DNA from 3 places in the Cobetia sp. MMG027 genome. Region 1 is predicted to be linked to each of the others. Evidence: predicted binding sites of a transcription regulator. Region 1 holds the regulator's gene; each other region holds the start of a gene.

Region 1 (10,102 bases):
AGATGAGCGCCGGACGCGCCATCTTCTGGCTGCTCTTCGGACTGGCGGTGTTGATCGCCAGCTCACGCGCGCTGGTCTGGGGCGCCACCGATATCGCCCAGGCACTCGGCGTCCCCGAACTGATCATCGGCCTGACCGTCATCGCCATCGGCACCAGCCTGCCGGAGCTCGCGGCCAGCGTGGCCAGCGCACTCAAGCGCCATCACGACATCGCCATCGGCAACGTCATCGGCTCCAACCTCTTCAACATCCTGGCCGTCCTGCCGGTACCGGGCCTGCTGGCACCGGGACCGGTGGATGGCAGCGCCATCAGTCGCGACTACCCGGTGATGCTCGGTCTGACCCTGATGCTGGCCGCCCTGCTCATCTGGCAGCGTCGCGGCCGCATCGGCCGTGGTCCGGGGCTGGTGCTGCTGGCCTGCTACCTCGGCTACACGGCCTGGCTTGCCATCAGCCTGACTCGCTGACGCCTGTAGGCGGACAGGCCGGAACGATCAGGCCATCCGCCCCATGTCAGCATCACGCCCGAGGCGTTGCAGCGCGTGAGTGACGCCTCTCTCACGCACCTTGAGTCCTGGCCACACACAGGCAACAATCTGAACATGACCAAGTCCTCCAGAATCCAGCCCGCCACCTCCGACATGTCTTCCACTGCCGATGATTCGCCCTCCAGCGGCCGCGATCACGCCGCCATGCAGGCGGATTTCCGCGCCAGCGCCCGACGCACCTTCGCGATCGAGGGCGCCGCCATCGCGGCACTGGAGCACCAACTGGATGCAGAGTTCGATCATGCCTGCCAGCTGATGATGGCGACCAAGGGCCGGGTGATCGTCACCGGCATGGGGAAATCCGGCCATATCGCCAGCAAGATCGCGGCGACTCTGGCCAGCACCGGCACGCCGGCGTTCTTCGTGCATCCCGGCGAAGCCAGCCATGGGGATCTCGGCATGATCACCTCGTCGGACACGGTGCTGGCACTGTCCAATTCCGGTGAAACCGCCGAAGTCACCGCCCTGCTGCCACTGCTCAAGCGCATGGGGACGCCGCTGGTCTCGATGACCGGCAAGCCCGGCTCGACGCTCGCGCGTGATGCAGACGCACACCTGGACACCAGCGTCGCCCAGGAGGCCTGTCCGCTGAACCTGGCACCGACGGCCTCCACGACCGCCGCACTAGTGATGGGGGATGCGCTGGCCGTGGCACTGCTGGAAGCCCGCGGCTTCACCGCCGAGGAGTTCGCACTCTCTCATCCCGGTGGCAGTCTGGGGCGGCGACTGCTGCTGCGCGTCCAGGACGTCATGCATCAAGGCGATGCCCTGCCACGCGTGGCGCTGGGCAGCCCGCTGCGCGATGCGCTGCTCGAGATCACCCGCCAGGGCATGGGTTTCACCTGCGTGATCGACGAGGACGAGCATCTGGTCGGCGTCTATACCGATGGGGATCTGCGCCGCACCCTGGACCAGCACGGCGATCTGCGTGCGCTCAAGGTCGATGACGTCATGACGCGCGGTGGCAAGACCATCCGCTCAAGCATGCTGGCCGCCGAGGCGGTGCGCATCATGGAAGAAAACCGCATCAGCGTTCTGGTAGTCTGTGACGAGGATGAGCACCCGATCGGCGCCATCCACATGCACGGCCTGCTGGCCAGCGGCGTGATCTGAACTCCCCCGCGGGATTGCTGTCTCTGCACGACAGTCCCGTGAGTCTGGCGAGGGCAGCACGCAACCGTTGGCGGTCGTCGCCTACAGGAATGCGTCACGCATGCACGGAATGCGAGGAGAAAGACCATGAATGACATCACTTCCCTGGCGGAGGACTATCCCCAGGACATCATCGACCGCTCACGTCGCGTGCGCCTGCTAGCGCTGGATGTGGACGGCGTGCTGACGGACAACCGGCTGCACTACGATGCCAATGGCGTGGAAACCAAGAGCTTCCACGTCCAGGATGGCCACGGCCTCAAGCTGATCCTGCGCAGCGGTATCCGGGTCGCCTTGATCACGGGTCGCAGCTCGCCGATGGTGGAACGTCGCGCCAAGGAGCTGGGTATCCAGGACGTCATTCAGGGCCGCGAGGACAAGCTGGTCGCGCTGACCAACCTGTGTCGCGAGCACGATATCGCGCTGGATGACGTGGCCTACTGCGGAGATGACCTGCCGGATCGCGAAGCCATCCGTCGCGTCGGTCTGGGGGTCAGCGTTCCCAACGCCATGCCCTATGTGATGAGTGAAGCCAACTGGGTGACCACTCGTCAGGGCGGTGATGGTGCCGTGCGCGAGATCTGTGATCTGCTGCTCAAGGCACAGGGCCACTGGGCCTCGGTGCTGGATACCTATCTGCAGGAGTCGCGCGCCTGATGCCACGTCTTCCCCGTCCCTCTCCGCGCCTGTGGCTGATGCTGCTGCTCCTGCTGGTCGGCGGCGTCATGGCCCTGATCGAGCAGCGCAACAGTCTGGAATCGACAGTGGATGTCGACGCCAGCAGTGATGAGCCGGATTACTATCTCGACGGGGCTGACATGACGCGCTTCGATGCGCGGGGAGTGTCGATCCAGTCGATGACCTCCCCGCACATCGAACACACGCCAGGCGATGACGTGACACGTGCGCAGGCACCGAAGATCCGGACCAACGACAGCGAAGACCGTCGCTGGTACGCCACGGGTGACAGTGGCGTGTTGAGCGCCGGCGGCGACACCTTCACCCTCGAGGGCAATGCCAGACTACGCCAGCCTTCGGATGCCTGGACACTGGACACCGACGTGCTGCATTACAGTCGTGAGCAGAACCGTGCCTGGAGTGACGTGCCGGTGGTGATCACCCAGAATGGTCAACGCGTCGAGAGTGACCGCTTCAGCGCTGACCTCTCTCAGGATTCCGCCCAGCTGGAAGGCCGCGTCCGCAGTACCCTGCAACCCGGCAAGGGCAAGAGCGATGCCGCCCGGGAAGCCGAGACTCTCGACACCGGCAATGACACCACCCGTGACGATGATGGCCGCGTCTCCAGCACCTTCGATGCCGCGCCGGCCAAGGATCAGTGAGCGCACCCCTGCATGCGCCGAATCCTCTCTCTCCGATTTCCGCTTCACGATGGCCTGAGTGATCGTGAAGCCTTACCAGTTCTGCCAAGGAGCACTCCATGACTTCAACGACTCTCACGCCCTTGACGGTCTGGCGCCAGACACTCAGACCCGGTGTCATGGCCCTTGGCCTGGCACTTGGCATGACGACGCTTTCCCCGACCGCACTGGCGCTGGACAGCGATGCCAACCAGCCGATCAACATTGCCGCCGACTCACTGTCACTGGATGACAAGGCCGGCACGGCCACCTATACCGGTCGCGTGGAAATGCGCCAGGGCAGCATGAAGCTGGATGCCGCGCGCGTTGACATCAGTCGCGCCGACAGCGGCGAGATCTCCCTGGTCAAGGCCACCGGCCAGCGCGCCTACATGGAGCAGAAACCCGATACCGACGAGCGACTGGTCAAGGGCTGGGCGAATACCATTCGCTACCACGCGCTGGAGCGCCGGGTGGAACTGGTCGGCGATGCCCGTCTGGAGAAAGGCGACGACACCTTCGAAGGCGGCTACGTGGAATACTTCCTGGACAAGCGCCAGGTCAATGCCAGCAATGGCACCGATGCCTCATCCTCCGAGGGGTCACGCGTCCACATGACCCTGACGCCACGTGGCGCCAATGCCAGCAAGGACCAATGAGCATGACTGCTGCCAGCCCACGTACCCTCAGCGCTCGTCATCTGGCCAAGGCCTACAAGGGTCGCAAGGTCGTCAAGGACATCTCGCTGGAAATCCGCCAGGGTGACATCGTAGGCCTGCTGGGCCCCAACGGGGCCGGCAAGACGACCTCGTTCTACATGATCGTCGGCCTCGTGCGCTCGGATGCCGGTAGCGTGACCATCGATGACCACGACCTGTCCGGCGCCGCCATGCATCAGCGGGCTCGCGCCGGCATCGGCTATCTGCCCCAGGAAGCCTCGATCTTCCGCAAGCTCTCGGTATCCGACAACATCATGGCGATCCTCGAGACGCGCAAGGACCTGGATCGCAACGGACGCAAGGCACGCCTGGAGGAGCTGCTCAACGAGTTCAGCATCACGCATATTCGTGACAGTGCCGGCATGAGCCTTTCCGGCGGGGAGCGCCGCCGCGTGGAGATCGCTCGCGCACTGGCCACCGAGCCGGACTTCGTGCTGCTCGATGAGCCGTTTGCCGGCGTGGACCCCATCTCGGTGGGCGAGATCAAGAGCATCGTGCGCCAGCTGCGTGACCGCGGCATCGGGGTGCTGATCACCGATCACAACGTGCGCGAGACACTCGACATCTGCGATACCGCCTACATCGTGGGCGATGGCCAGATCATCGCGCATGGCGACGCCGACACCATCCTCGCCAACCAGCAGGTGCGTGATGTCTACCTGGGTCATGAGTTCAAGCTCTAGCCCGAGAGTGCCGTCAGCCTGGTGAGAGCCGTCAGCCTGGTGAGAGCCGTCAGCCTGGTGAGAGCCGTCAGCCTGACGAGAGCCGTCCGACCTCTTCTGCTCTCACCAGCACCCACCAGCACCCGCCACTTCCTGCTTCATTGTCGGGGCCTCGTTCCCCGCCCCCTCACGCAAGCGCCTCGACATGCGCTTGCGTGATCTCCCCGTGAACCCTCCTGCTCTGCCACACCTCACTCGAATGCATGACGTCCATACCACCTTGGTGGCAACATGGCATGCAAGTTGCTTGAATATTCTCGACTGCCCCTTGTCAGTGCCCCGACCCACGGTATAGCGTAGATGCACGTTCCTTTGCCGTGAATGACAGACCCCATGAAACCCACCTTGCAGCTTCGACTCGGCACTTCCCTGACCATGACCCCGCAACTTCAGCAAGCGATCCAGCTGCTGCAGTTGTCGACGCTGGACCTGCGTCAGGAGATACAGCAGGCGCTCGAGTCAAACCCCATGCTGGAGCTTGACGAGGAATACGAGTCGCTGGATGTCGCGGAGACACAGGACAAGAGCGAGATCTCCACCTCCGAGACCAACAGCGAGATTCCTGAAGAATACCCTCTCGACAGTGACTGGTCGGACCTCTACCAGGACCACGCAGGCAGCCTGACCAGTTCCGGCAGCGGAAGCTCGAGCGAGGACGGGCCGGACTTCGATCGCAACACCAGTGTCGAAAGCCTGCAGGACCATCTGCGCTGGCAGCTGGCGATGACGGACCTCGATGCGCGTGAACGCCAGATGGCGGAGAGTCTGATCGATGCGGTGGATGGGGCCGGCTACCTGAGCATGAGCCTGGACGAACTGGTCGATGGCCTGCGAGGTCAGGGACTGCCCGGCCTCAAGGCGTCGGAACTCGAGCAGGTCCTGCTGCGCCTTCAGCAGTTCGATCCCACCGGTGTGTTCGCTCGAGACCTGCGCGAATGCCTGCTGCTTCAGCTGGCCCTGCTGCCGGACGATCTGCCGCTGCTGGCCCAGGCCCGCCGTCTGGTGCGGCAATTCCTCGAGGCACTGGGCAATGACGATCGCAAGCTGCTCAAGCGTCGCCTGAGCCTGGATGATGATGAGCTGGATCACGTCATTCGTCTGGTACGGGCGCTCGACCCGCGCCCGGCGTCCGCCTGGGGCGAGCCTGCCAGTGATTACGTCATCCCGGACCTGCTGGTCCGTCATACGCGTCACGGCTGGCAGGTCGAGCTCAACCCGGAAGCGCTGCCCAAGCTGCGTATCCAGCCGGAATATGCCGCCCTCATCAAGCGGGCCGACAAGTCCGCGGACAACACCTTCCTCAAGGACAATCTTCAGGAAGCCCGCTGGCTGATGAAGAGCCTGTCCTCACGCAATGACACCCTGCTCAAGGTGGGCCGCGAGATCATGGCGCGCCAGATCGACTTCCTCGAGCAGGGGGAAGAAGGCATGAAGCCGCTGATCCTCGCCAACATCGCGGAAGTGGTCGAGATGCACGAATCCACCATCTCGCGGGTGACCACCCAGAAATATATCCACACCCCGAGAGGCGTGTTCGAACTCAAGTTCTTCTTCTCGAGTCAGGTGGGTGGCAGCGGCAACGGTGACGCGCACTCCAGCACCGCGATCCGTGCGCGCATTCGCAAGCTGATCTCGGAAGAACCGGCGCGCAAGCCATTGTCCGACTCACGCCTGGTGGATCTGCTGGCCAGTGATGGCATCGAGGTAGCGCGCCGGACGGTCGCCAAGTATCGCGAGGCCATGGGCATCCCCTCCTCCAGCGAGCGCAAGCGCTTGGCGTGAGTCTCGACAACGGATACCCGCAAGCCAGCGGGCTCCACACGTCGGAGCGCTGAAGCTCGCCCCCTTGCACCTGCCATCCTGACATCATCTGCCAATCGGTCGTCTGAATACCGGTTGGCAATGCCTGTCCTTGCGACTGCGTGAGTGACTTCACGCCCCCAATTGCCTATTTTTCCAGCCACTTTTCTCCAGAGTGCTTTCTTTTTCCCTCACATCCCACGGACAGATAGCCAGGGGTCGCCACCGACTCCTGCCACACGAACGTCGACGTAAATGCTGACATTGGCCACAAACGGCCGGTTTCTCGAGCCCCATTCCGTCCGTGATGCGAGGCGATGCTCATGAAGAACCTGCTGATATCCCTCGCTGGGTTGAAGACAAGCCTTGCCCCACGATGCAGCGCAGCGTTGATCTTTGTTCAAAGCTTGGGCATTGTCGGGGTAGACGCTCGGTACACCGGCACCGCCGCTCTCGCCAGCAGATGATCGCCACGAGACCATGGCCGGAGTCAGAAAGTGGCCGCGCGTTCAATCAGGGTTTGCTCGCAGTCAAAAAGGGTTACAATTCAAAGGCAACCCGCTGGATAAAGGAGCGTGTCCATGCAAGTGAATATCACCGGGCATCATGTGGAACTCACCGATCCTCTCCGCGATTATGTCAACGAGAAGCTCGCTCGCCTCGAACGGCATTACGACAACATCACCAATGTTCAGGTGACACTGTCGATCGAGAAGGAACGCCAACAGGCTGCCTGCACCCTGCACGCCGCTGGCGCCGACCTCCATGCCCTGGCAGAAGACCCCAACATGTACGCTGCCATCGACGCGCTCGCCGACAAGCTGGACCGCCAGCTGGTCAAACACAAGGAAAAGTCCCAGGCTCGCTCTCAGGGCACCGGGACCCGTTGACCTTCTGCCATGACACTTGATCAGATCCTTCCCCCCGAGCGCACGCTCTACGGCGTCCCCGGGGGGAGCAAGAAGCGGGTGCTGGAATTCTTCAGCACCTTCATTGCTCAGAACATTCCCAGCCTGGACAGCCAGGAAGTCTTCTCGCGCCTGATCGGGCGCGAGAGACTGGGTTCGACGGGCATCGGCCACGGCGTGGCCGTGCCACATGCACGCAGTCCACACTGCAAGACCCCCATCGCGGCGTTCATGAAGCTCGGTGACCCCATCGACTTTGACGCCATCGATGGCGAACCCATCGATCTGCTGTTCGTGCTGCTGGTCCCCGAGGAGGCAGATGACACCCATCTCACTCTGCTCGGCCAGGTGGCGGAACTGCTCAACTCGCCCACCAACCGGGCAGCATTGCGCCAGGCAGACAGTCAGCGAGCATTGTTCGAAGCCCTGACCTCGGCCATCGCCGAATTGCCGGCGCGCTGAACCTGCAAGCCCGGACTCGCTCCGGGCTTGTCGCTGACTGGCCTCAGGCACCCTCCGCTTTCACCTCATGCTGACCTCGCCCTGGGAGAGCACTCCATGAAGATCGTGATCATCAGTGGTCGCTCCGGTTCCGGCAAATCGATTGCCCTCCAGGCGCTGGAAGACATTGGCTACTATGCCATCGACAATCTGCCCGGCATGCTGCTGGCACCATTGGTCGAGCAGCTGGAAAAGGACAGCCCCACCCGCCGGCGCATCGCGGTCTCCATTGACGCGCGCAACCTCCCCGATGCCCTGAGTCGCTTCCCTGAACTGCTCGACAGCGTTCGTCAGAGCGGCATGGATGTGCAGGTCGTCTACCTGACCACGGACTCCCGTGTCCTGCTCGAACGCTATTCCGCGACCCGCCGCCGTCATCCGCTGACCCGCGACAATGACCGCACGCTGGCCGAGGCCATCGAGATCGAGCAGCAGACACTGGCCCCGATTCGTCAGAAGGCGGACCTGGTCATCGACTCGACCAACCTCAGCGTGCATGACCTGCGCTCGCGCATCACCGAACAGGTCGCGCAGCACAGCTCTCGTCATCTGACACTCACCTTCGAGTCCTTCGGCTTCAAGCATGGCGTGCCGACCGATGCCGACATGGTGTTCGATGCCCGCTGCCTGCCCAACCCCTACTGGGACATCAATCTGCGCAGCGATACCGGTCGTGATGACAGCGTGGCGGAATTCCTGCAGCGCTACCCGGACGTCAAGGCGATGCAGGATGACATCGCCGGCTGGCTGGAACGCTGGCTGCCCGCCTATCAGGCCAGCAATCGCAGTTACCTGACCGTTTCGGTGGGCTGTACCGGCGGCCAGCATCGCAGCGTCTATCTCTGCGAGCAGCTGGCCGAACATTTCGCCAAGCAGCTTCCTGAGGTGCGTCTACGCCACCGGGAACTGGGGATCCATACGGCCCTGGCGATCAGCGATACCCGTCAGGAGTCACACGATGCCCAGTCGTGAACTGGTTCTGACCAACAAGCGCGGGCTGCATGCTCGCGCTGCCACCAAGCTGGTCAACTGCTGTGCGCCCTTCGAGGCCACGGTCATGGTCAGTCACGGTGAGCGACGCGCCAACGCGGCCAACGTCATGGCGCTGCTGATGCTGGCAGCCCCGTGTGGCACGGCGCTGATCATCGATGTCGAGGGCGAACAGGCAGATGAGGCCCTGTCTGCGATCGAGTCCCTGTTCGAGGCGCGCTTCGAAGAGGAAGAATGACGCCGCCGCACGCCGTCTGACATCCCCCGCCCGCCGGCTTTCTGCCACTTTTTCCGCGATGATTGCCCTACCGATAAAAAACAGTGTTTTCTTTTGTCGACGCGCCCCCCTGCGCCAATGGTAGAATCAACGCTGTCCTTCATGTCGACAGGGGAAGCCGACAGATGAGCAAGACGTCACGCAAACTCAAGCCAAGACTTGATCGCCTGTCACAGGCACTGGAAAGTGGCGAGCTGGATCAGGCAAGGCGCATGCTGAATCGCGGCCTGGCACCGGTGGACGTGGCCCACTTGCTGGAATCCTCCCCCCCCAAGGAGCGCAACCTGCTCTGGGAGCTGGTCGACGCCGAACTTCAGGGCGATGTGCTCCAATACCTTGGCGAGGATATCCAGAGCGACTTCCTCAAGGACATGGATGCCGAGGACGTCCTGGCCGCCACCGAGAATCTGGAACCGGATGATGTCGCCGACATCCTCCAGCGGCTTCCGAATGCCGTGATTCTCGAAGTCCTCGACTCCATGGAGGCGCAGGAACGCCAGCGGGTCGAGACGGTGCTGTCCTACCCCGAGGACACTGCCGGCGGCTTGATGAACACGGACACCATCACCATCCGTCCGGACATCACCTTGGATGTCGTGTTGCGTTACATCCGCCGTCACGAGCGACTTCCCGATTCCACCGACACCCTGCTGGTCGTCTCGCGCCGCGATGAATTCATCGGCGCCCTGCCCATCAACCGCCTGCTGGTCTCTGACCCCGGTGTCACGGTGCGCGAGGTGATGGATACCGACAGCGTGGTGATTCCGGCATTGATGCCGGAGAGCGAGGTCGCCTCGCTGTTCGAGAAGCATGACCTGATCTCGGCGCCTGTCGTCGGCGGTGATGGCAATCTGCTCGGGCGCATCACCATCGATGACGTGGTCGACGTCATCCGCGGCGATGCCGAGCACCAGGTCATGTCGATGGCGGGGATGGACGAGGATGAAGATACCTTCTCCCCGGTGATGCGCACCTCCTGGCGTCGCGCCATCTGGCTTGGCATCAACCTGCTGACCGCCTTCATGGCGTCCGCCGTGATCGGGATGTTCGAGGGCACCATCCAGAAGATCACCGCGCTGGCGGTACTGATGCCCATCGTCGCCAGCATGGGCGGCATTGCCGGCTCA
Region 2 (10,102 bases), on a different contig from region 1:
ATCTATTTCGACTCCGACATGGGCCATGCTCTGGTTTCCACCAGCGAAGACGATGCCGTAGTGCTGTCAGTCTGCACGCGCAACGACGCCGATTGATGATACGCCCACTGGCGCAACGCTAAACCGTTCTCCAGAAGCATGTGACGTGAAAGATCTTTACCTCGCCAGAACAATGACCTGGCGAGGCAGATGAAGCGCCCACATCATCACCGTTTAGCCTGGTGCTAGCAGGCGATCTTGACTCAGTCATGTTGGGCGGCGTCGCCTCGCCAGATGAGCTGACCACATTCACGCAGGTCATACCCTCCCAACGACTGTGCCAGCTGGATACCATTGGGCGTGGACAGATAGTCCAGCAGGCCCTGGAAGAGGTCGCGGAAATAGACGTTGCGTGGCACGACCAGATCAAAGGCCTCTTCACAGACCGGCACGAATCCGAGACCGAATTCATTCGCGGCCGATAACGTCCCCGGCCCGACATCCACCTCCCCGCGCGCGACGAGTGATGCGACCTCTCGCTCCGAGTAGGCGATGGCGAGGGTATTGAGCTGCTCCGGGCGCATCTGATGGCCGGACAGCCACTCCTGCAGGAAGCGCTGCGAACCGGCCCCCTCCTGACGCACTACCCAGCGCCGTTGAGACCCGAACAGGCCGCCGGGATTGATCGGCAGGTGGCGATCTTCCTGACGAATGATCAGCCCCTGGGTGCGCCGAGCCAGCCGGACCAATACCCACTGACGATAACCATCGTGCCCGCGGATCAAGGCCGGATGGCGAAGCGACGCTTCCTCGGCACGCCCCCAGTGGATGGCACAGACATCGGCTCGCCCCTGACTCAACAGATCCAGCCCCAGACGTGTCCCGGTGACACTCATGCCATAGAAGGCACTGCCATCGTGCTGCTGGTTGAGTCGCATCGTCAGCGCTGCCAGCAAGGGGTCATCGCTACCGGTGATCATCAAGCGATCCGCCAGCACCCCATGATGGCTGGACTCCAGAATCCATTGCTCGACCAGGCGCCGCGGGAAAAGCCATTTGCCGGTGACCTTGGTGGCCGGCATGGTGCCCTCACTGGCCAGCTGATAGATCTTCTTTTCATTGAGGTGCAACAGTCGTGCGACCTCATGGACCGTCAGAAAGGGGTTGTCATGCATCGTCGCATCCCCGGGAACAGGCTGATTCATTGCTCGCCCCCAGAGCGAGACTTGCCGGCTTCACGAAGTTGATCACCGGCACGCAGTGGAGGGATGGCGTCCAGTATCATCCGACCGGCAGGGTCCACCACCTGGAAGTGGCTGCCCTTGGCACGTGCGATCAACAGCACCCCGAAGCGGCTGGCCAGCTCAACGCCCTTCTGGGTCACCCCGGAGCGTGAGACCAGCACCGAAATGCCCGCCTGCGCCACCTTGAGCACCATCTCCGAGGTCAGACGCCCCGTGGTGTAGAAGATATTGGCACCCCGGTAATCCGTCTCGTCCTCGCGCACGGGCGAGAGCCAGTTCAGGCCTGCCAGAGTATCGACGGCATTGTGGCGACCGACATCCTCGATGAATGCCAGCACCTCATCATCCCGGCACAGCGCACAGCCATGTACCGCCCCCGCCTTGCGGTAGGTGGCATTGTGGGCCGCGAGAGATGCCAGCAGCTGATACAGCACACTCTGCTGAAAGGGGCGATCATCAAGCGCCTCCAGCGTCTGACGCTCCAGCAGATTGCCAAAGACGGTTCCCTGGCCGCAGCCGGTGGTGACGGTACGCTTGCTAAGTCGCTGCTCGATATCCTCCGGCAGATGGCGCGTCACCACCGAGGCGCTTTCCACCTCCCAGTCCACTTGCAGCGCCTCCAGGTCTTCGATATCTCCCAACAGGCCCTGATTGCGCAGATAGCCCGCCACCAGCGCCTCAGGCTCGGCCCCCAGCGTCATCAGAGTGACGATCTCACGCTTGTTGAGGTAGATCGTCAGCGCGCGCTCGGCGGCGATCGACTGCGTCTGGCGCTGGCCTCGCTCATCCATCACGACGATATCCAGCGTGGTGGGCAATCGAGCATTGCTGATGACCGGAGGCATGGAGGTTTTCATGGCGTCGGGGTCTCCCTCTTCGAGCCGAATTGATGCCGGAGGGTGCCGCCACACGGCGAACCTGCCATGCAGGTTGCGGCATGCGTCGTCACCCAGCGCTCAAAGAATACCAGTCAGGCCGAGAGGCTGTCCTGATCCGGCAGCCATTGCGATCTCGCGTCATGCAATTCTCGACGCATGCGGCACGCTTCTTGCTAAAACCGGTAGAGCGTCGCATGTTCGTGAACGTACGAGCCACGGCGCTGATGACAGACTCGCCTTGGACCCGATACGCCGCCGACCACGACTCGGGTCACCCCCTGAACCACTTCCAGAACGCCCTCAAGTGATACGCCATGACCCAGCCACCCGACCCGTTGATGGACACGGCACTCGACGCCTCACGCGAGTCATCACGACCTGACGACACTCGCTGGCTGACCGTGACACTGGCCCCCTCGCAGCAGACTCTCGGCCGCTTCACTCTCGACACCTGGGTGATTTCCCGGATCGCGCCCGCGGATCACGGCGAGACCACGCCCCGGACGCCTGATCAAGCGGCGCAACCGGAGCCTCAACGCACTCTGCCCCTGCAGCTGCATCTCACCGAGCGCACCGACTATCGTTACAACCTGCGTTGCGAACAGCCGCGCCTGTTCGTCTTGTGTGAAGAGCGTGAAGCGGATGGCATGCAGCCAAGGGTCGTCACCGCCTGCCAGGAAGTGGCCTCGCATTGGCTGGATGGCGACCAGCTGGTACTGGATACCCCGATGCCTCCTGCCCTGATGGTCTGGCTGGAGGGCTATCTCGCCCGGCATGGTGAGCGCATCGATGAAGGCAAGAAGAAGAAGCGCAAGGGGGCGGGGCGCGCCAGTCAGACCGACACCGTGCACCCGGACACTGATGCTGCCAACAAGGAAGGGCCATGAGTCACTCCGACGACCGCGACCATGCCTCGCAAGGCCTGTTGTCCCGCTGGTCACGCCGCAAGCAGCGCGCCGAAGCCTCACGGACGACCACGGACTCTCCCGATGCCGCCGCTGGGCTGGCGACGGTCGCACAGCCCTCCACGGCCAATGACACCGTACCCACTGAGACCGCACCCACGGAAACAGAGGCCTGCGAGGCATCGGACGAGCCGGGCCATGCTCTGCACAGTGAGCGGCATGACAGCAAGCGGCATGGCGAAACGTCCGCTGAAGGCGGCAGTGAGACGACCGACGCCGAGGCCCTTGCACAGGAGGCAGATGAGCCCCCACCCGTCGTGGAGCTGCCAGACCCCGACACCCTGCTGCCGGATGCGGATATCAGTGCCTACATGCAGGCAGGAGTGGACCCGGCGCTGCGACAACGCGCCCTGCGCCGCATCTTCATGGGAGGCGAGCACTCCCTGCGCGATGGCCTGGACGATTACGATCAGGATTTCTCCCAGATGCGTCCGCTCGCCGCAGGTGTGGCCGAGACGCTGAGACGCTGGACTCGCGATGTCGAAGAGGGACTCGAGAAGCTGGAAGATGACGAGGCTGATTGCGTAGCCGCCAGCAACGCCTCGGAAGATCAGCCGCAGGATGAGGCGCCGGAGGCTGCACCCTCAACGGATGAGCAAGGTCTCGACTCACTGGATGAGACATCACCGGATCACGGCCCACAGACCCATCGCGAGCACGCGCAGGACAAGCACACGGATACTGATGCTGCCCTTGCGCATGACACGCATGCACGGCAAGGCGCATGGGACCAGACCAATGACGTCACGGCTGACGGACATGGGCCCACCCACAGATCGCCCCTACCACCAGAATGACACGCCTGCCCGCAGGCACTGAGACATTATGACCCAGCGCGAGCTCCGTATTCGGCATGCGGAGTCATTCCCTTGCCTCTCACATGACTTCCACTCCCATGCGAGAGGCGCACTGCCTGCAAGAATCCGCTCAACAGAGGCAGGTATCGTCTAGCAAGAGGACGGCACTGCCTCCCGATACCTGACCGTCTACGCCCGATGCTCATCGCTGGCCCTTCAGTCCCTGACTATGCTGAAGCCAGTCGCAATGACGCCGCCGTGCGGATCATCCGGATGACATCAGGCGCAAGACGTTGCTGGAAGCCCATGCACTTCCTTGAATGACCTTCGACCGCTGACCGGGCGCGAGCCTCGAGAATCAGCGGCGATCAGGAACCGTCCACCGCGCCACCTGACAGGCGCGCCAGGGGCGGAGCCGCCACGACCGAAATAAGGATGAGGATGCTCAGTTCAAGTCTCGAGAACGCCCAGCGCGCGCTCAACCAGCAAGCACGCCAACGCGCCCTGGCGGCAGTGCTCGGAGCCTCCCCCGCTTCCAGCCTGCCACTGCTGGCCAGTGATGCCGGCAGCGCCCCGATCCGCTATCGCAGCCAGGGCCGCACGCTGCTGATCGGCAGCGAAGCGCGCCTGCGTGCCCTGTCCAGCCTGATGCTGGCACTGCCCGCCACTCACTCCCTGTCACTGTCTCTGCTGATCAGCGAGCAGGACAACAGCGCACTGGTATCCCTCGACGAGCGGCATATCACGACGAGCGAAGCACTGTCCTCCCATGCCAGCACCCGCGAGGCGCTCTCGCTGAGCGGCCATCTTGGCCATTTCACGCTGCTGGCTGGCGGGGTCAATCTGGCGCGCGCACTGCTGTCCACAGGTGCCCGACAGGTCGAGACCTTCGACCTGATCGCCGATCTGGGTCACCAGCCCCTCAATCAGGCGGAACTTCCGCCGCCGGGCTATCTGCGTGCAGATGATACGGTGCTGGGCGAGCTGGATCGTCTCGCAAGCGACGCCAGCCTTGTCGAGAGCGGCGATCAGATCGCGAACCTGACCCATTGGGCGACAGAATTCGCCGGTCTGGTCGGCAGCTTCGACAAGCCCAATTACGTCAACGTCAATCTCGACATCTGTGCCCATTCAAGTGCGGGCAGCATCGGGTGTACACGTTGTCTTTCCTCCTGCAGCGCCGACGCCATCTTCTCCGTGGCGGGACGCCGCAACGCGCATATCGAGATCGACCCGTACCTCTGCCATGGTGCCGCCAGTTGCGTGAGTGCCTGCCCGACCGGCGCGCTGAGCTTTACCCAGCCGCCACTCGAACAGCGTCTCGAACAGATCCAGCGTCTGCTTGAACGCTATCAGGATGCAGGGGGCACGCAGCCGATACTGCGCTACCGCCTCGAGTCTGCCAGTGACCGCCACTCGCCGTTGGCACCTGAGGATCAGGAACGCTGCCTGGACATCGCACTGGATGAAATCAGCGCCACCGGGCACGACGAGTGGCTGGCCGCGTTGGCGCTGGGCGCCACCCAGGTCATCGTCGAACTGCCTCGGACACTGCCTGCCGGTCAGCACCAGCAACTCGAGCAGGAACAGCGTCTGTGCAATGCGTTGCTGGAGAGCATGCAACTGGCCACGGACACCCAGGGCTCCCCCCGTCTCGTGCTGATCACCGAGTCCGCCGTGCCGGCCTCGCCCATGACGCTCGTCAGTCCGCTCTGCCTCGCGCTGGCGCCCGGTGCCGATCGCGAAGAGGACGGCCAGCCGGGCCTGCCGATCGCGCGTGACTGGCTGTTGGGTCAACCGGATGCCCGACCCGGCAAGCGTGAGCGCCTGAATCGTGTACTGGATCACCTGGCCACGCTGGCCGCCGCTGACCTGGCGCAGACCGCCGTCGAGGTACCTGCCGGTGCGCCCTTCGGCGCGATTCAGGTCGAAAGCGACGGCTGCACCCTGTGTCAGGCCTGTGTCGCGGTCTGCCCGACCAGCGCACTGTCCGCCAACCGCACCTCTCCGGCACTGTCCTTCACCGAGGGAGATTGCGTGCAATGTGGCCTGTGCGAGCAGTCATGCCCCGAGAGCGTCATCACTCTGACGCCGGGCTTTTCCGCACAACCAGAGGTGCGCCGTGAACCGCGCCTGCTCAAGCAGGACACGCCGTTCCCCTGCATCAGCTGCGGCACCCCGTTCGGCTCCACCGCCACCATCACGGCGATGCAGACCAAGCTGGCCTCCCACGCCTATTTCCAGGGTGACGGTGCGCTGCGCCTCAAGATGTGCAGCGATTGCCGCGTGAAGGATATCTGGCACGAAATGGCCCGCAATCCCGATGCTCAACTCAAGGTCTGAGTCCATGCCTTCAAGTGATGACACTGATATGACACCTGATGATGGATCGTTGATCAGTCACAGTGCCGAGCAACAGGCACTGCGGGCCGATCTCTACCGCCTGCTGGCTCGCCTGCTGCGGGCAGCGCCCGATCAGCCACTCATCGACTTCCTGGCGGCGCTGGAGCCTGAGGCCATCACCATGCCCGGCGCGGATCAGCAGCAACTGCCCAGGGCGCTGGCCTCGCTGTCTCTCTCGGCGCGCGTCAGTGACCCTCGACGACTGGAGGACGAGTATTTCCAGGCACTGGTCGGGGTCGTGCAGGGCGAAGTGGTGCCGTATGCCAGCTGGTACCTGACCGGCTCATTGATGGAAATGCCGCTGGTGGCACTGCGCCATGACCTCAAGCGCCTCGGTTTCGAGCGCGAAGCCGACGTTCGCGAGCCGGAGGACCACCTGGGGGCCCTGTGCGAGGTCATGGCCATGCTGATCGAGGAGCTGCCCGGCGAACAGGTCAACTTCTTCCGTCAGCATCTGGCGAACTGGGGTGAGCGTTGCTGTGCCGACCTTGCGCGTCGCAAGAGTCCTTTCTATGCCGCGGTTGGCTATCTTGGCCAGGCATTTCTGGCAGCCGAACGACGCAATCTCGGAGAGACTCCCCAACCGACAGCCTCATTGGCGGACGTCGCAAGCCAAGACACCACTGGCTGGCAAGGCATACAACTTCCCCAATCGTGAGACCGACAGACACGAGCCGGACAGCACCCACAGCCCCGGCACACGCCATGGCCAGTGCTGGGGCTGATGCAAGACCCTGATGCAAGACCTGAAGCAAGACCGTGAGACACCCTTCAAGCGACAACGGATTCAGCGACGTTCGCCTTGAACATGACATGTCAGACAGGAGATCAGCATGAAGACTGATGACAACACGCAAGGCCAGGAACTGGCTCGTCAGGGCCGCCGCAAGTTCCTGAGGGTACTGGGAGCCAGCACCGTCGGGGCGGCAGCCGCTGGAACGCTGGCCGGGGCCGTCATCCCGGATCAGGCCGCGCCACAGGACGGCAAGACAGCAGACAGAGTGACCGACAACTATCGCGAGACGGATCACGTGAAGGCGTTCTACGCCACTCTGCGAGATTGACCTTCTGTCGGTTACGTCTCCACAGGGGAATCTGCCAGTGGCAACGCCGCCACCGCCAGTTCCTCCGGGAGAGTACAGACTCGCCTGACGGCGTGACCGATCAGAGACACAAAGGGCAGCGTGGAGTTCACTCCAGCCGCCATTGACAGCGACAAGACGGCACAGGGGCTCGCTGGCGAATGCCAGAAGAGCCACCTGAAGAACCGCCACTCCCGACACGGCCACCTGACCCGCCCAAGCGGTGCATGTCGTGTATCGGGTGATGAGGAGAAAGATGTCATGCGACTGACCCCCACCCCCTCCAGCACGGAGAGTACGGGACTCGGCATCAACCGCCGCCAGTTCCTGAAGCGCAGCGGTGTTGCGACCGGCGGCCTTGCCGCGGCCAGCTTCATGGCCACCCCGATGATGAAGCGTGCCGAGGCCAAGACGGAAGTCTCACAGGCACCTGTCGAGACCAAGCGTACGATCTGTTCCCACTGCTCCGTGGGCTGTGGCGTCTATGCCGAAGTCCAGGAAGGCGTCTGGACCAAGCAGGAACCCGCCTTCGATCACCCCTTCAACCGCGGCGCGCATTGTGCCAAGGGCGCCTCGCTGCGTGAGCATGGTCACTCTGATCGTCGTCTGAAGTATCCGATGAAGCTCGAAGGCGGCAAGTGGAAGAAGCTGTCCTGGGAGCAGGCCATCGAGGAAGTCGGCGACAAGGTGCTCGAGCTCACCAAGGAGCACGGCCCCGATAGCATCTACTGGCTGGGTTCGGCCAAGTTCAGCAATGAACAGGCCTACCTGATGCGCAAGTTCGCGGCCCTGTTCGGCACCAACAATGTCGATCACCAGGCGCGTATCTGCCACTCCACCACCGTCGCCGGCGTCGCCAACACCTGGGGCTATGGCGCGATGACCAACTCGTTCAACGACATGCACAATTGTCGTTCGATCCTGTTCATCGGCTCCAACCCCTCCGAAGCCCATCCGGTGGCGATGCAACACATCCTGCTGGCCAAGGAGCGCTCCAACGCCGAGATCATCGTCGTCGATCCGCGCTTCACCCGCACGGCAGCGAAAGCCAACAAGTACGTTCGCCTGCGTCCGGGCACCGATGTTGCCTACATCTGGGGCCTGCTGTGGCACATCTTCGAGAACGGCTGGGAAGATGAGGCCTACATCCAGCAGCGCGTCTACGGCATGGACGAGGTACGCGCGGAAGTCGCCAACTTCCCGCCGGACGTGGTCGAGCGCATCACCGGTGTCGGTGAAGCCGACATGCTCGACGTCGCACGTCGACTGTCCCAGAACCGTCCGGGAAGTGTCGTGTGGTGCATGGGTGGCACGCAGCACACCACCGGCAACAACAATACCCGCGCCTACTGCATTCTGGAGCTGGCACTGGGCAACATCGGCAAGTCCGGTGGCGGCGCCAACATCTTCCGGGGTCACGACAACGTTCAGGGCGCCACGGATCTGGGCCTGATGTCCCACTCCCTGCCAGGTTACTACGGCCTCTCCGAAGGGGCGTGGAAGCATTGGGCCAAGGTATGGAACGTCGACTTCGACTGGATCCAGAACCGCTACGACCAGACCGAATACCACGACGGCAAGCCGATGCACACCAACGGCATCACCGTCTCGCGCTGGGTCGATGGCGTGCTTGAGGACCCGGATCGCATCTCCCAGCGCACCGCGCTCAAGGCGATGTTCTACTGGGGGCATGCCGTCAACTCCCAGACCCGTGGACCCGAGATGAAGAAGGCCATGGCCAAGCTGGACATGATGGTGGTGGTCGACCCCTACCCGACCATCGCCGCCGTCATGCACGACCGCACCGATGGCGTCTACCTGTTGCCGGCCGCGACCCAGTTCGAGACCACCGGCAGCGTGACCAACTCCAGTCGCTCCTTGCAGTGGCGTGATCAGGTCATCGAACCGATGTTCGATTCCAAGCCGGATCACGAGATCATGTACCTGCTGTCCCGCAAGCTGGGCTTTGCCGACGAGCTGTTCCGCAACATCAAGGTCGAGGGCAGCGTACCGGTGGTCGAGGACATCACCCGCGAATTCAATGCCGGGATGTGGACCGTTGGCTATACCGCCCAGAGTCCCGAACGCCTGAAGGCTCATCAGAAGAACTGGCATACCTTCGACTTCGAGACACTCAAGGCACGGGGTGGTCCGGCAAATGGCGACTTCTATGGTCTGCCATGGCCGTGCTGGGGAACGCCGGAGATGGGCCATCCGGGCTCGCCCATCCTGTATGACACCTCCAAGACGGTGGCCGAAGGCGGTGGCAACTTCCGCGCCCGTTACGGCGTGGAACACAACGGCACCAATATCCTGGCCGAGGGCTCCTGGTCCAAGGGCGCCGAGATCGAGGATGGCTATCCGGAGTTCACCGACAAGCTGCTCAAGCAGCTGGGCTGGTGGGACGACCTGACGGCCGAGGAAAAGCAGGCGGCGGAAGGCAAGAACTGGAAGACCGATCTTTCCGGTGGCATCCAGCGCGTGTGCATCAAGCATGGCTGCATGCCGTACGGCAACGCCAAGGCACGTGCCCTGGTGTGGACCTTCCCGGACCCGATCCCCAAGCACCGCGAGCCGCTGTATACCGCGCGCCGTGACCTGGTGAAGGACTATCCGACCTGGCCGGATTCGGAGTCCATCTATCGCTTGCCGACGCTCTACGCCTCCATTCAGGAGAAGGACGTCAGCGCCAAATACCCGATCACCCTCACCTCGGGCCGCCTGGTGGAATACGAAGGGGGGGGCGAAGAGACA
Region 3 (10,102 bases), on a different contig from region 1:
GGCCTGACGCTTGGTGAGCGCCGGATGCAGATCAGTGAAGCGCGCACTCAGCGCCTCTTCCGCGAGCCCGGACGGGGCCCAGTGGGAAGGAGTGGAGGATGTCGTCACGGTGTGGCTCCTGCCCGCGCTCAGGCGCGGGGTCGTTGTTGTTGGTCTTGCAGGCGAGTCAGGTTGCGCGGCTTGGTTGGCAACGCCTTGATTGGCAGCGCTTCGGGACCGGCAGCGCGTCAGGTGCGCTGCCAGGCCGTCGTTCAGTCGTGTCGTTCAGTCGTGCCGGTCTTGTCTTGTTCGAGTCGTTCGTCGGCCGTCAGCTGCGATCCACGGCGGTGACGACATTGCTCTCGGCGCGGGCCTTGAGCTGGTCGAAGACACTGGGGTAGGGCGGGCGTTCGACGTATTGGCCGTGACCGCGCTTGGCATGCAGCTCGCCATCGCGCCATGCCCAGTCGCCGCGGCTGATGGTGTGACGCGGGATACCCTTGACGGTGCGGCCTTCGAAGATGTTGAAGTCGATGTTCTGGTGGTGAGTCTTCGCCGAGATGGTGCGTTCGGCGTTGGGGTCCCAGACCACGATATCGGCGTCGCTGCCGACCCGGATCGCGCCCTTGCGCGGGTACAGATTGAAGATCTTGGCGGCGTTGGTGGAGGTCAGGCCGACGAAGTCCTCGGCGGAGAAGCGCCCGGTGTTGACGCCCTCGTGCCACAGCATCGCCATGCGATCCTCGACCCCGGCGGTGCCGTTGGGAATCTTCGAGAAGTCGTCCTTGCCCATTTCCTTCTGCTCGGCACAGAAGCAGCAGTGATCGGTGGCGGTGGTCTGCAGGTCACCGGACTGGATGCCGCCCCACAGTGCCTGACGATGCTCCAGCGAGCGGAACGGCGGGCTCATCACGTGGCCTGCCGCGAATTCCCAGCTCTTGTTCTGATAGACCGCTTCATCGATCAGCAGATGGCCTGCCAGCACCTCGCCGTAGACCGGCTGGCCGTGCTCGCGGGCGTAGCGGATTTCCTCCAGCGCATCGGCGGTGGAGACGTGCACCAGATACACCGGCGTGCCCAGAGTGCCGGCGATGCGGATGGCGCGGCTGGCGGCCTCGCCCTCGACCTGCGGCGGACGCGACAGCGGATGTGCCTCGGGCCCGGTAATGCCATCGGCCAGCAGCTTTTGCTGCAGGTGGTAGACCAGCTCGCCGTTCTCGGCATGCACGGTGGGAATCGCGCCCAGCTCCAGACAGCGCGCGAAGCTCGAGACGAGGGTGTCGTCCGGCGCCATGATGGCGTTCTTGTAGGCCATGAAGTGCTTGAAGCTGTTGACCCCGTAATCGGAGACCAGCGTCTGCATGTCCTGGCTGACGCTCTCGTCCCACCAGGTGACGGCGACGTGGAAGCTGTAGTCACAGCACGACTTCTCGGCCCACTCGCGCCAGGTGTGATAGGCCTCCATCAGCGGTTGCTGGGGGGAGGGAATCACGAAATCGATGATCATGGTGGTGCCGCCGGCCAGCGCCGCGGCGGTGCCGCTCTGGAAATCCTCGCTGGCCACGGTGCCCATGAAGGGCAGCTGCATGTGGGTGTGCGGGTCGATGCCGCCGGGCATCACCAGACAGCCGCTGGCGTCGATCACTTCGCAGTCGTCCGGTACGTCCAGGTCGGTGCCGATGGCGGTGATGGTCTCGCCGTCACACAGCACATCGGCGGTGTAGCGCTCTTCGTGGGTCTGGATGCTGCCGCCCTTGATCAGGATTGCCATGAATCTCTCCCGGCCGCATCGCGCGGCCTTGTCCGGCATTGAGTGTCAGGTCGTGTTGTCGTTGTCGTTATCGTGCTGGCCGTCATTCACCATCGGTGAGGCGGGTATAGGCGTCCGGACGGCGGTCACGGAAGAACTGCCAGTTGTTGCGCACCTCGCGCACCATCGCCATGTCGAGATCGTGGATCAACAGCTCGTCCTCGGTGGCGCTGGCCTGGGCTTCGATCTGGCCGCGTGGATTCACGAAGTAGGAGGAACCGTAGAACTCGCCGATATCCCAGGGCTGTTCATGGCCGACACGGTTGATGGCGGCGATGTAGCAGCCATTGGCGGCGGCGGAGGCGGGCTGTTCCAGCTCCCACAGATACTGGGAGAGGCCGGCGACGGTGGCGGAGGGATTGAAGATGATCTCGGCGCCGTTGAGCGCCAGCGCGCGCCAGCCTTCCGGGAAGTGGCGGTCGTAGCAGATGTAGACGCCGATGCGCCCGTAGGCGGTGTCGAAGACCGGCCAGTCGGACTTGCCGGGCTTGAAGAAGAATTTCTCCCAGAAGCCCGCCACCTGCGGGATGTGGGTCTTGTGATACTTGCCCAGATAGCTGCCGTCGGCATCGATGACGGCGGCAGTGTTGTAGTACACCCCCGGCTGCACTTCCTCGTAGAGGGGCACGATGATCACCATCTGATGCTTCTTCGCGTACTGCTGCATCAGGGTGACGGTGGGGCCGTCGGGCACGCGCTCGGCGGCGGCATACCACTTGGCATCCTGGCTCGGGCAGAAATAGGGCTGATTGAAGACTTCCTGGAAGCACAGGATCTTGACGCCTGCCTCACCGGCCTGGTCGATCAGCGGCAGGTGGGCCTCGTTCATGGCATCGCGGATCTGTGCGGGCTCGAGGTCGGTGGAGACGTTGAGTCCCATCTGGATGACGGCGCAGCGCAGCTTGCCGGCATCCTCGGTATAGGAGATGCGGGAGTCGTTCGACATGTCATCCTCATCGGGCGGCTTGGCGCCGGTTGTTGTTGTCTTCAATGAGTGCTGGTGGGCAGAGCGGGTGAACCGGGATGGCGCGAAATGGGTTCTGGAAAATCACTCCGCCTGTCCGGAAAGTCTGCATGCCGGCGGCAGGTATCGTGGGTCAGGTAGGGTCCGATGCAGATCCTGTCTCGCCAGTCAGCTTAATGAACATTAGACAGTGTTCCCGCGTTCGGCAAGACGAAGTGTCAAATAAAGTCTTGTAGATTTATCTTGTTGTTATAAAAGGATTTTTGGTCAAGATTTCGCATGAATTCACCATTGTGGTGCCAGGAGAATCAGCGTGGTTCATGCGATTTTCAAAGGAAAACTCAATGCACATCAGTGGCTTGTGATCGTCTGTATGGCCCCTGTGCAAGACCGCCTTGCACCAGCTTGGAACCTGACCATACTGACAATTGGCGCGAACACGGCGTGTCGCCACCTGACGGGCATCAGACGGTCAAACCCGCGCCATTGCCTCTCAAGTTGTCTTGCGGGACAGGTTTGATTTGACGGCAATAATGCCGCCATCGGCATGCGATTTGCCCATGAAAGGTACCGCTTCATGTGGATGGGTAATTCGAGCATCCCTTGGCTGAAACAGGGTGAAAAGTGAATCAGGAGGGTGAAGGAAGGGACGGATCTTCAAAGACGGCAAGACGCGCCACAGAGCGCAAAGCCAGGACAAGCGACGTGCATCACCCTCAACAATAACAACAGCTGAACAGGTGAGGACTCATGGCCCCGACACAGACTCGCTCGCACATGGTGCGCAGCAATGAGGAAATGATCGAGCTGGTGGTGGCGCAGGACGTCGCCCGCAGCCCGCGCTACAACGAGGATATCGCGCCGACCAGGAGTGCCGAGCGCACCTGGTCGCGCTGGAACATCGCCGCGCTGTGGGTCGGCATGTCGATCTGCGTACCCACCTATACCCTGGGCGGCGTGCTCACTGCCTACTTCGGGCTGAGTGTCGGCGAGGCGCTGATCACGATTCTGGTCGCCAATCTGGTGGTACTGATTCCGCTGACGCTGAACGCCTTCCCCGGCACGCGTTTCGGGATTCCCTTTCCGGTAGTGCTGCGTTCATCGTTCGGGATCATCGGCTCCAACGTGCCGTGCATGATTCGGGCGGTGGTCGCCTGTGGCTGGTTCGGTATCCAGACGATGTTCGGCGGCCTGGCGATTCACCTGCTGCTGTCGAGCCTCTCGGCCGACTGGAAGGCGCTGGGCGGGGTGGGCGAGGTCATCGGCTTCTTCATCTTCTGGGCGCTCAACCTGTTCGTGGTGATTCGCGGCGCGGAATCCATCAAGTGGCTGGAGACGCTCTCCGCGCCCTTGCTGCTGGCGGTGGGGGTCGGCCTGATGGTGTGGGCGCTGCCGCATACCTCGATCAGCGAACTGCTGGCCCAGCCACCGAATCGTCCCGAAGGCGATGGCGTGGCCAGCTACTTCATGGCGGGCCTGACCGCGATGGTCGGCTTCTGGGCGACGCTGTCGCTGAACATCCCGGACTTCAGCCGTTACGCGAAGAGCCAGAAGGACCAGATCGTCGGTCAGATCATCGGCCTGCCGCTGACGATGTTCTTCTTCGCGGCGCTCGGCGTGGTGCTGACGGCCGCTTCCAGCTCGCTGGTGGGGGAGACCATCTCCGACCCGGTCAACCTGATCGGTCGCATCGACAGCCCCGGCTGGGTCGCCATCGCCATGGTGCTGATCATCATCGCGACGCTCTCCACCAACACCGCCGCCAACATCGTCTCGCCGACCAATGATTTCCAGAACATCGCGCCGAAATTCATCAACCAGACGCGCGGCGTGCTGCTCACCGGGCTGGTCGGGGTGCTGCTGATGGGCTTCGAGCTGATCAAGAAGATGGGCTGGATCGTCTCCGACGTGAGCCTCGAGAGCCTCTATTCCAACTGGCTGCTGGGCTATTCGAGTCTGCTGGGGCCGATCGCGGGAATCATGATCGTCGATTATTTCGTGATCCGTCGCCAGTCCTTCGATCTGCCGGCGCTCTATCTGGATGGCAGCACCTACCCGGCCTTCAATCCAGCGGGCTTCATCGCCTTCTTCGTGCCGGTGGGGCTGACGGTGATCAGCTTCTCGCAGCCCGGGCTTTCCTGGTTCTACGACTACGGCTGGTTCACCGGCTCGCTGCTGGGGGCGCTGGTCTACTTCGTGGCCAGCAAGCTGCTGGTCAAGGCACCGCCGGTGCATCTGCCGGAGGCGATACCGGGTGGCGGCGCGCAGCGTGCCTGACGCCGCTGGCGGATAGCTCGCAACGCAACGTCACGTGCAACGACAGACGGGCTGCCCATCGGCAGCCCGTCTGTCGTCGTGGCAAGGGGAAGTGACGGCCGGTTGAGGTATTCGCGCCCTGGCCGTCAGCCCACCAGGCCGGGGATGCCGTCCTCGAAGCGCTCGACCATGAAGTCGACGAACTGGCGCACCTTGGGCGAGAGATGGCGGTGGCGGGGATAGACGATCCACACCCCGGTATCGCGCACCTGATATTCATCCAGCACCGAGATCAGCTTGCCACTGGCCAGGTGAGGCGCGACGTAATAGTCGGGAATCTGGGCAAGCCCGAGGCCCTTGAGCGTGGCGTCCAGCAGTGCCGGCCCGGAATTGGCCTGCCAGCTGCCGGAGATGCGCACCTCGCGTCGCTGGCCCTCGACCTCGAACAGCCATTCACGCTTGGAGCCCGCCAGACAGCGGTGGCTGGAGAGCTCCGCCAGGGTGTGCGGACGCGGCGCACGCTGAAAGTAGTCGTGCGAGGCGACGACATACTCCTGGCGGTCCACCAGTCGCCGCGCGATCAGCGAGGAGTCCTTGAGCACGCCCATGCGAATGGCGACATCGAAGCCCTCGTCGATCAATTCCACCGGACGATTGGTGAAGTGCATCTGCACCTCCAGCTGCGGGTGCATCAGCTGGAAGTCGTTGACCAGTGGCGCGACGTAGCGCTCACCGAAGGTGGTGGCGCTGGTCAGCTTGAGCACGCCGCTGGGACGGGCGTGGAAGTCGCCGATGGCCTGTTCGGCGGCGCGGAAGCCATCGAAGAGGTGATGGCAATGCTCGTAATACACCTGTCCGGCATCGGTGAGACGCGTCTGACGGGTCGTGCGATAGAGCAACTGGGTATCAAGCTGGGCTTCCAGCTGGCTGATCAGGCGACTGACATGTGAGCTGGAGACCCCGAGATGACGGGCGGCACCGGAAAACGAGCCGATTCTGACGACTTCCACAAAGGCTTCGATGCGGTCCCAACGCTGCATGCCCGCTCCTCATCATTGTTGTTGAGTGACAATAATCATCTGAGTGCTGACGGCTTAATCCCGCCAAGGTCACTGCGTAGACTGTGTTGCATACTGATGGCACCGCACGCGTTGCGGCAATGCATTGCTCCTTGCCTGTCCCCCTGCGTGAGCCCCTTGTGAGCAAGGGGTCACCGGCAGGCTCGCCGGGAGAATGCCACGGATCAGTCTACCGCCATTGTTGCTCCGAGGAGATATTAATGAAATCACGTGCTGCGATTGCGCTGGAAGCCGGCAAGCCGCTGGAGCTGGTCGAGATCGATGTCGAAGGACCGAAGGCCGGCGAGGTGCTGGTACGCATCGTCAATACCGCCGTCTGCCACACCGATGCCTACACCCTGTCCGGCGCAGACCCCGAAGGCCTGTTCCCGTCCGTGCTGGGCCATGAAGGCGCGGGTATCGTCGAGGAAGTGGGCGAGGGTGTCACCGGTCTGGTGCCGGGCGACCACGTCATCCCGCTCTATACCGCCGAATGCGGCAAGTGCAAGTTCTGCCTCTCCGGCAAGACCAACCTGTGCAGCGCCGTGCGTGCCACCCAGGGCCGTGGCCTGATGCCGGATGGCACCTCGCGCTTCTCGCTGGACGGCAAGATGCTGCACCACTACATGGGCACGTCTACCTTCTCCGAGTACACCGTGGTGCCGGAAGTCTCGCTGGCCAAGGTGTCCAAGGAAGCGCCGCTGGACAAGATCTGCCTGCTGGGCTGTGGCGTCACCACCGGTATCGGCGCGGTGATGAATACCGCCAAGGTCGAGCCGGGTGCCACCGTGGCCATCTTCGGTCTCGGCGCCATCGGTTTGGCCGCCATCCAGGGCGCGGTGATGGCCAAGGCGTCGCGCATCATCGCCATCGACATCAATGAGGACAAGTTCGATCTGGCCCGCAAGTTCGGCGCCACCGACTTCGTCAACCCGAGCAAGCTGTCCGTGCCGGTCCAGGAAGCCATCGTCGACATGACCGACGGCGGCGTCGATTACTCCTTCGAGTGCATCGGCAACGTCAAGGTCATGCGTGCCGCGCTCGAGTGCGCGCACAAGGGCTGGGGCGAATCCATCATCATCGGCGTCGCCGGTGCCGGTGAAGAGATCGCCACCCGCCCCTTCCAGCTGGTGACCGGGCGTGTCTGGAAAGGCTCCGCCTTCGGTGGCGTCAAGGGCCGTACCGAGCTTCCGGGCTACGTCGAGCGCTACATGGATGGCGCGATCAACCTCGACGACTTCGTCACCCACCAGATGCCGTTCGAGAAGATCAACGAGGCCTTCGACCTGCTGCATGAAGGCAAGTCGATCCGTACCGTGCTGAGCTTCTGATCCGCGAGCGATCTTTGGCTGAAACGCCTCCGGGCCGGGCAGGCAAGCGTGATGCCTGGGCGGGCTCGGAGCGTGAAACGGCGTCGGCTTGCCGGCGCCGTCTTCATGAGGCGATATCACAAGGGAGAGCATGATGACCGCGACCGAACAACTCGAGCTGGTCAGCGCCAACAAGGTGCATGGTGGCTGGCTCAAGCGTTACCGTCACCGCAGCGGCAGTCTGGATTGCGACATGGTGTTCGCCATCTATCTGCCGCCGCAGGCCGAACAGGGCCCGGTGCCGATGCTGTGGTGGCTGTCGGGGCTGACCTGCACTGACGAGAACTTCATGCAGAAGGCCGGCGCGCAGCGCAAGGCAGCCGAGCTGGGCATCGCCCTGATCTGCCCGGATACCAGCCCGCGTGGCGTGGACCTGCCCGGCGAAGACGACAGCTACGACTTCGGCAGCGGTGCCGGCTTCTACGTCAATGCCACCCGCGAGCCGTGGGCGCGCCATTACCGCATGTACGACTACGTCACCGAGGAGTTGCCGGCACTCGTCAAGCGTCACTTCCCGGTGGATGGCGAACGCGAGTCCATCTCCGGCCACTCCATGGGCGGCCACGGCGCGCTGATCTGCGCGCTGAAGAATCCGGGCCGCTATCGCTCGGTCTCCGCCTTCGCGCCGATCGCCAATCCGATGGCCTGCCCGTGGGGCGAGAAGGCCTTCAGCGGCTATCTCGGCGATGACCGCACCCAGTGGGCGCAGTGGGATGCCTGCGAGCTGGTCAAGCAGGCGGGCAACAGCGGTGCCGCGCGTCAGGAGCTGTTCGTCGAGCAGGGCGAGAATGACCAGTTCCTGGAAGAGCAGCTCAAGCCGGAGCGTCTGGAGGCGGTCTGCGCCGAGCAGGACCACCCGCTGATCCTGCGTCGCCAGCCCGGCTACGATCACAGCTACTTCTTCATGGCCAGCTTCATCGATGAGCATCTGACCTACCATGCGAAGCACCTCCTTTGAGGTGTGAGTGTGGTGGCCGGTAGAGATGAAAAGGCACGCGAAGCACCTCCTTTCTTGAGGTGAGTCTGAAGCCTCGAGCTGTGATGTGACATGGCCAGCCACAGGGGATCGCTCCCCGAGCAGAGAACCTGCGTGAAAGACAGAAACGACAGCCCCGGCATCCATCACAGGATGTCGGGGCTGTCGTTTTTCCGTCATGAGCGACACCGCCTTTCAGAACCTTTCGCTATGAAGAACAGTTTTCGTGGCTCGCGGTTATATCGCGCCGATGTCAGCCAATCACGGCGTTATTCTGTGCCGTACAGCAACGATGATTTGCCGTGCAGCGGCGATTTAATCGCTGCGCGGTATCAGGGCGATGGTTTACTGTCGAGAGGTGGACAACGCACGACGTCCAAGCAGTGATTCACGACACCCCTGACGTTATCGGACTCCTTCGGGTCGCATCCCGAGTCGCTCAAGCGAGAGATCACGATGATGGCTGTCATCACTGCTGGAATCGCCAGCCTTCCGGTCGATTCCCTGCTGAGTGCCAACAACGACAATATCGCGGACCCCCTGATCGCCGACTGATCCGGGTGAGGGCATTCATGCTCCGGTCTGCAACTCAGGCAGATAGCAAGAAGGAGTTTCCCATGGCACTGACCAGTGGCCGCATTGATCGCCCGCACGATCGCTCTCACATGACATCCGGCTTTTCCTCCGATTCCCGCCGGGCGGGGGCTCGCTCGCTGGGCCCTCAGGCCGGCGAGACACGCCAGCCGCAGACCATCGGCTTCCTGTTGCTCGACAGCTTCACGCTCATCTCGCTGGCCTCGGCGGTCGAACCGCTGCGCATGGCCAATCAGCTGGCCGGACGTGAGCTGTATCGCTGGTACACCGTGACCCTGGAAGGCATGCCCGTGCGTGCCAGCGATGGTCTGCAGGTCACACCGGATGTGTCGGCCGAGACCTGCCCGGCGCTGGACATGGCCATCGTCTGTGGCGGCGTCGGTATCCAGCGGGCGGTGCAGCGCCCGCATGTCAGCTGGCTGCAGGCCCAGGCGCGCGCTGGCCGTCAGCTGGGCGCCGTGTGTACCGGCAGCTGGGCGCTGGCGCAGGCCGGGCTGCTGGAAGGTCACGAGACCAGCATTCACTGGGAGTGTCTGGCGGCCATGCAGGAGGCCTTCCCGCGCGTACCGCTGACCACGCGACTGTTCTCCATCGACCAGCAGCGTGCCACCGCCTCGGGCGGCACCGCGCCGATGGACATGGTATTGACCATGATCGCCCGCGAGCATGGCCGTGAGCTGGCGGCGGGCATCTCCGAGATGTTCATCTGTGACCGCGTGCGCGGCGAGCAGGACCAGCAGCGTGTACCGCTCAAGCACGTGCTGGGCACCACCCAGCCCAAGCTTCTGGAAATCGTCGCGCTGATGGAGGCCAATCTGGAGGAGCCCATCGGTCTGGACGAGCTGGCCCACTACGTGGATGTCTCCCGCCGTCAGCTGGAGCGCCTGTTCCAGCGCTATCTGCACTGCTCACCGTCGCGCTACTACCTCAAGCTGCGCCTGACGCGGGCGCGTCAACTGCTCAAGCAGACGGCGCTGTCGATCATCGAGGTGGCCTCGGCCTGTGGCTTCGTCTCCACGCCGCACTTCTCCAAATGCTACCGCGAGTACTTCGGCATGCCGCCGCGCGATGAGCGTATCGGTGGTGAGCGTCAGC

The links. The regulator sigma-54, encoded in region 1, starts transcription at its own class of promoters, with help from an activator protein. The targets are predictions, from matches to a motif close to TGGCACNNNNNTTGCTNT.
Region 2: PJK54_RS07410 (DUF3305 domain-containing protein) is a predicted target of sigma-54. The motif match lies at 2,261-2,278, and genes of this name have one in related genera.
Region 3: PJK54_RS05110 (NCS1 family nucleobase:cation symporter-1) is a predicted target of sigma-54. The motif match lies at 3,297-3,314, and genes of this name have one in related genera.

The regions. Positions count from the first base shown of each region.
Region 1 covers NZ_JAQJIO010000005.1:120,937-131,038, reverse strand. Annotated here, with positions in the region: gene PJK54_RS08050 (calcium/sodium antiporter) at 1-467, shown strand, start outside; gene PJK54_RS08045 (KpsF/GutQ family sugar-phosphate isomerase) at 693-1,661, shown strand; gene PJK54_RS08040 (KdsC family phosphatase) at 1,788-2,357, shown strand; gene lptC (LPS export ABC transporter periplasmic protein LptC) at 2,357-3,040, shown strand; gene lptA (lipopolysaccharide transport periplasmic protein LptA) at 3,139-3,717, shown strand; gene lptB (LPS export ABC transporter ATP-binding protein) at 3,720-4,460, shown strand; gene PJK54_RS08020 (RNA polymerase factor sigma-54) at 4,833-6,281, shown strand; gene hpf (ribosome hibernation-promoting factor, HPF/YfiA family) at 6,881-7,189, shown strand; gene PJK54_RS08010 (PTS sugar transporter subunit IIA) at 7,199-7,669, shown strand; gene rapZ (RNase adapter RapZ) at 7,766-8,680, shown strand; gene PJK54_RS08000 (HPr family phosphocarrier protein) at 8,667-8,936, shown strand; gene mgtE (magnesium transporter) at 9,101-10,102, shown strand, end outside.
Region 2 covers NZ_JAQJIO010000004.1:367,533-377,634, forward strand. Annotated here, with positions in the region: gene PJK54_RS07395 (helix-turn-helix domain-containing protein) at 1-96, shown strand, start outside; gene PJK54_RS07400 (helix-turn-helix transcriptional regulator) at 243-1,154, opposite strand; gene PJK54_RS07405 (formate dehydrogenase accessory sulfurtransferase FdhD) at 1,181-2,080, opposite strand; gene PJK54_RS07410 (DUF3305 domain-containing protein) at 2,416-2,988, shown strand; gene PJK54_RS07415 (DUF3306 domain-containing protein) at 2,985-3,863, shown strand; gene PJK54_RS07420 (4Fe-4S dicluster domain-containing protein) at 4,305-6,206, shown strand; gene PJK54_RS07425 (TorD/DmsD family molecular chaperone) at 6,235-6,924, shown strand; gene PJK54_RS07430 (hypothetical protein) at 7,100-7,330, shown strand; gene PJK54_RS07435 (molybdopterin-dependent oxidoreductase) at 7,610-10,102, shown strand, end outside.
Region 3 covers NZ_JAQJIO010000003.1:229,879-239,980, forward strand. Annotated here, with positions in the region: gene PJK54_RS05095 (NAD(P)-dependent oxidoreductase) at 1-108, opposite strand, end outside; gene hydA (dihydropyrimidinase) at 308-1,750, opposite strand; gene PJK54_RS05105 (nitrilase-related carbon-nitrogen hydrolase) at 1,833-2,735, opposite strand; gene PJK54_RS05110 (NCS1 family nucleobase:cation symporter-1) at 3,504-5,030, shown strand; gene PJK54_RS05115 (LysR family transcriptional regulator) at 5,156-6,049, opposite strand; gene PJK54_RS05120 (S-(hydroxymethyl)glutathione dehydrogenase/class III alcohol dehydrogenase) at 6,289-7,398, shown strand; gene fghA (S-formylglutathione hydrolase) at 7,532-8,395, shown strand; gene PJK54_RS05130 (GlxA family transcriptional regulator) at 9,031-10,102, shown strand, end outside.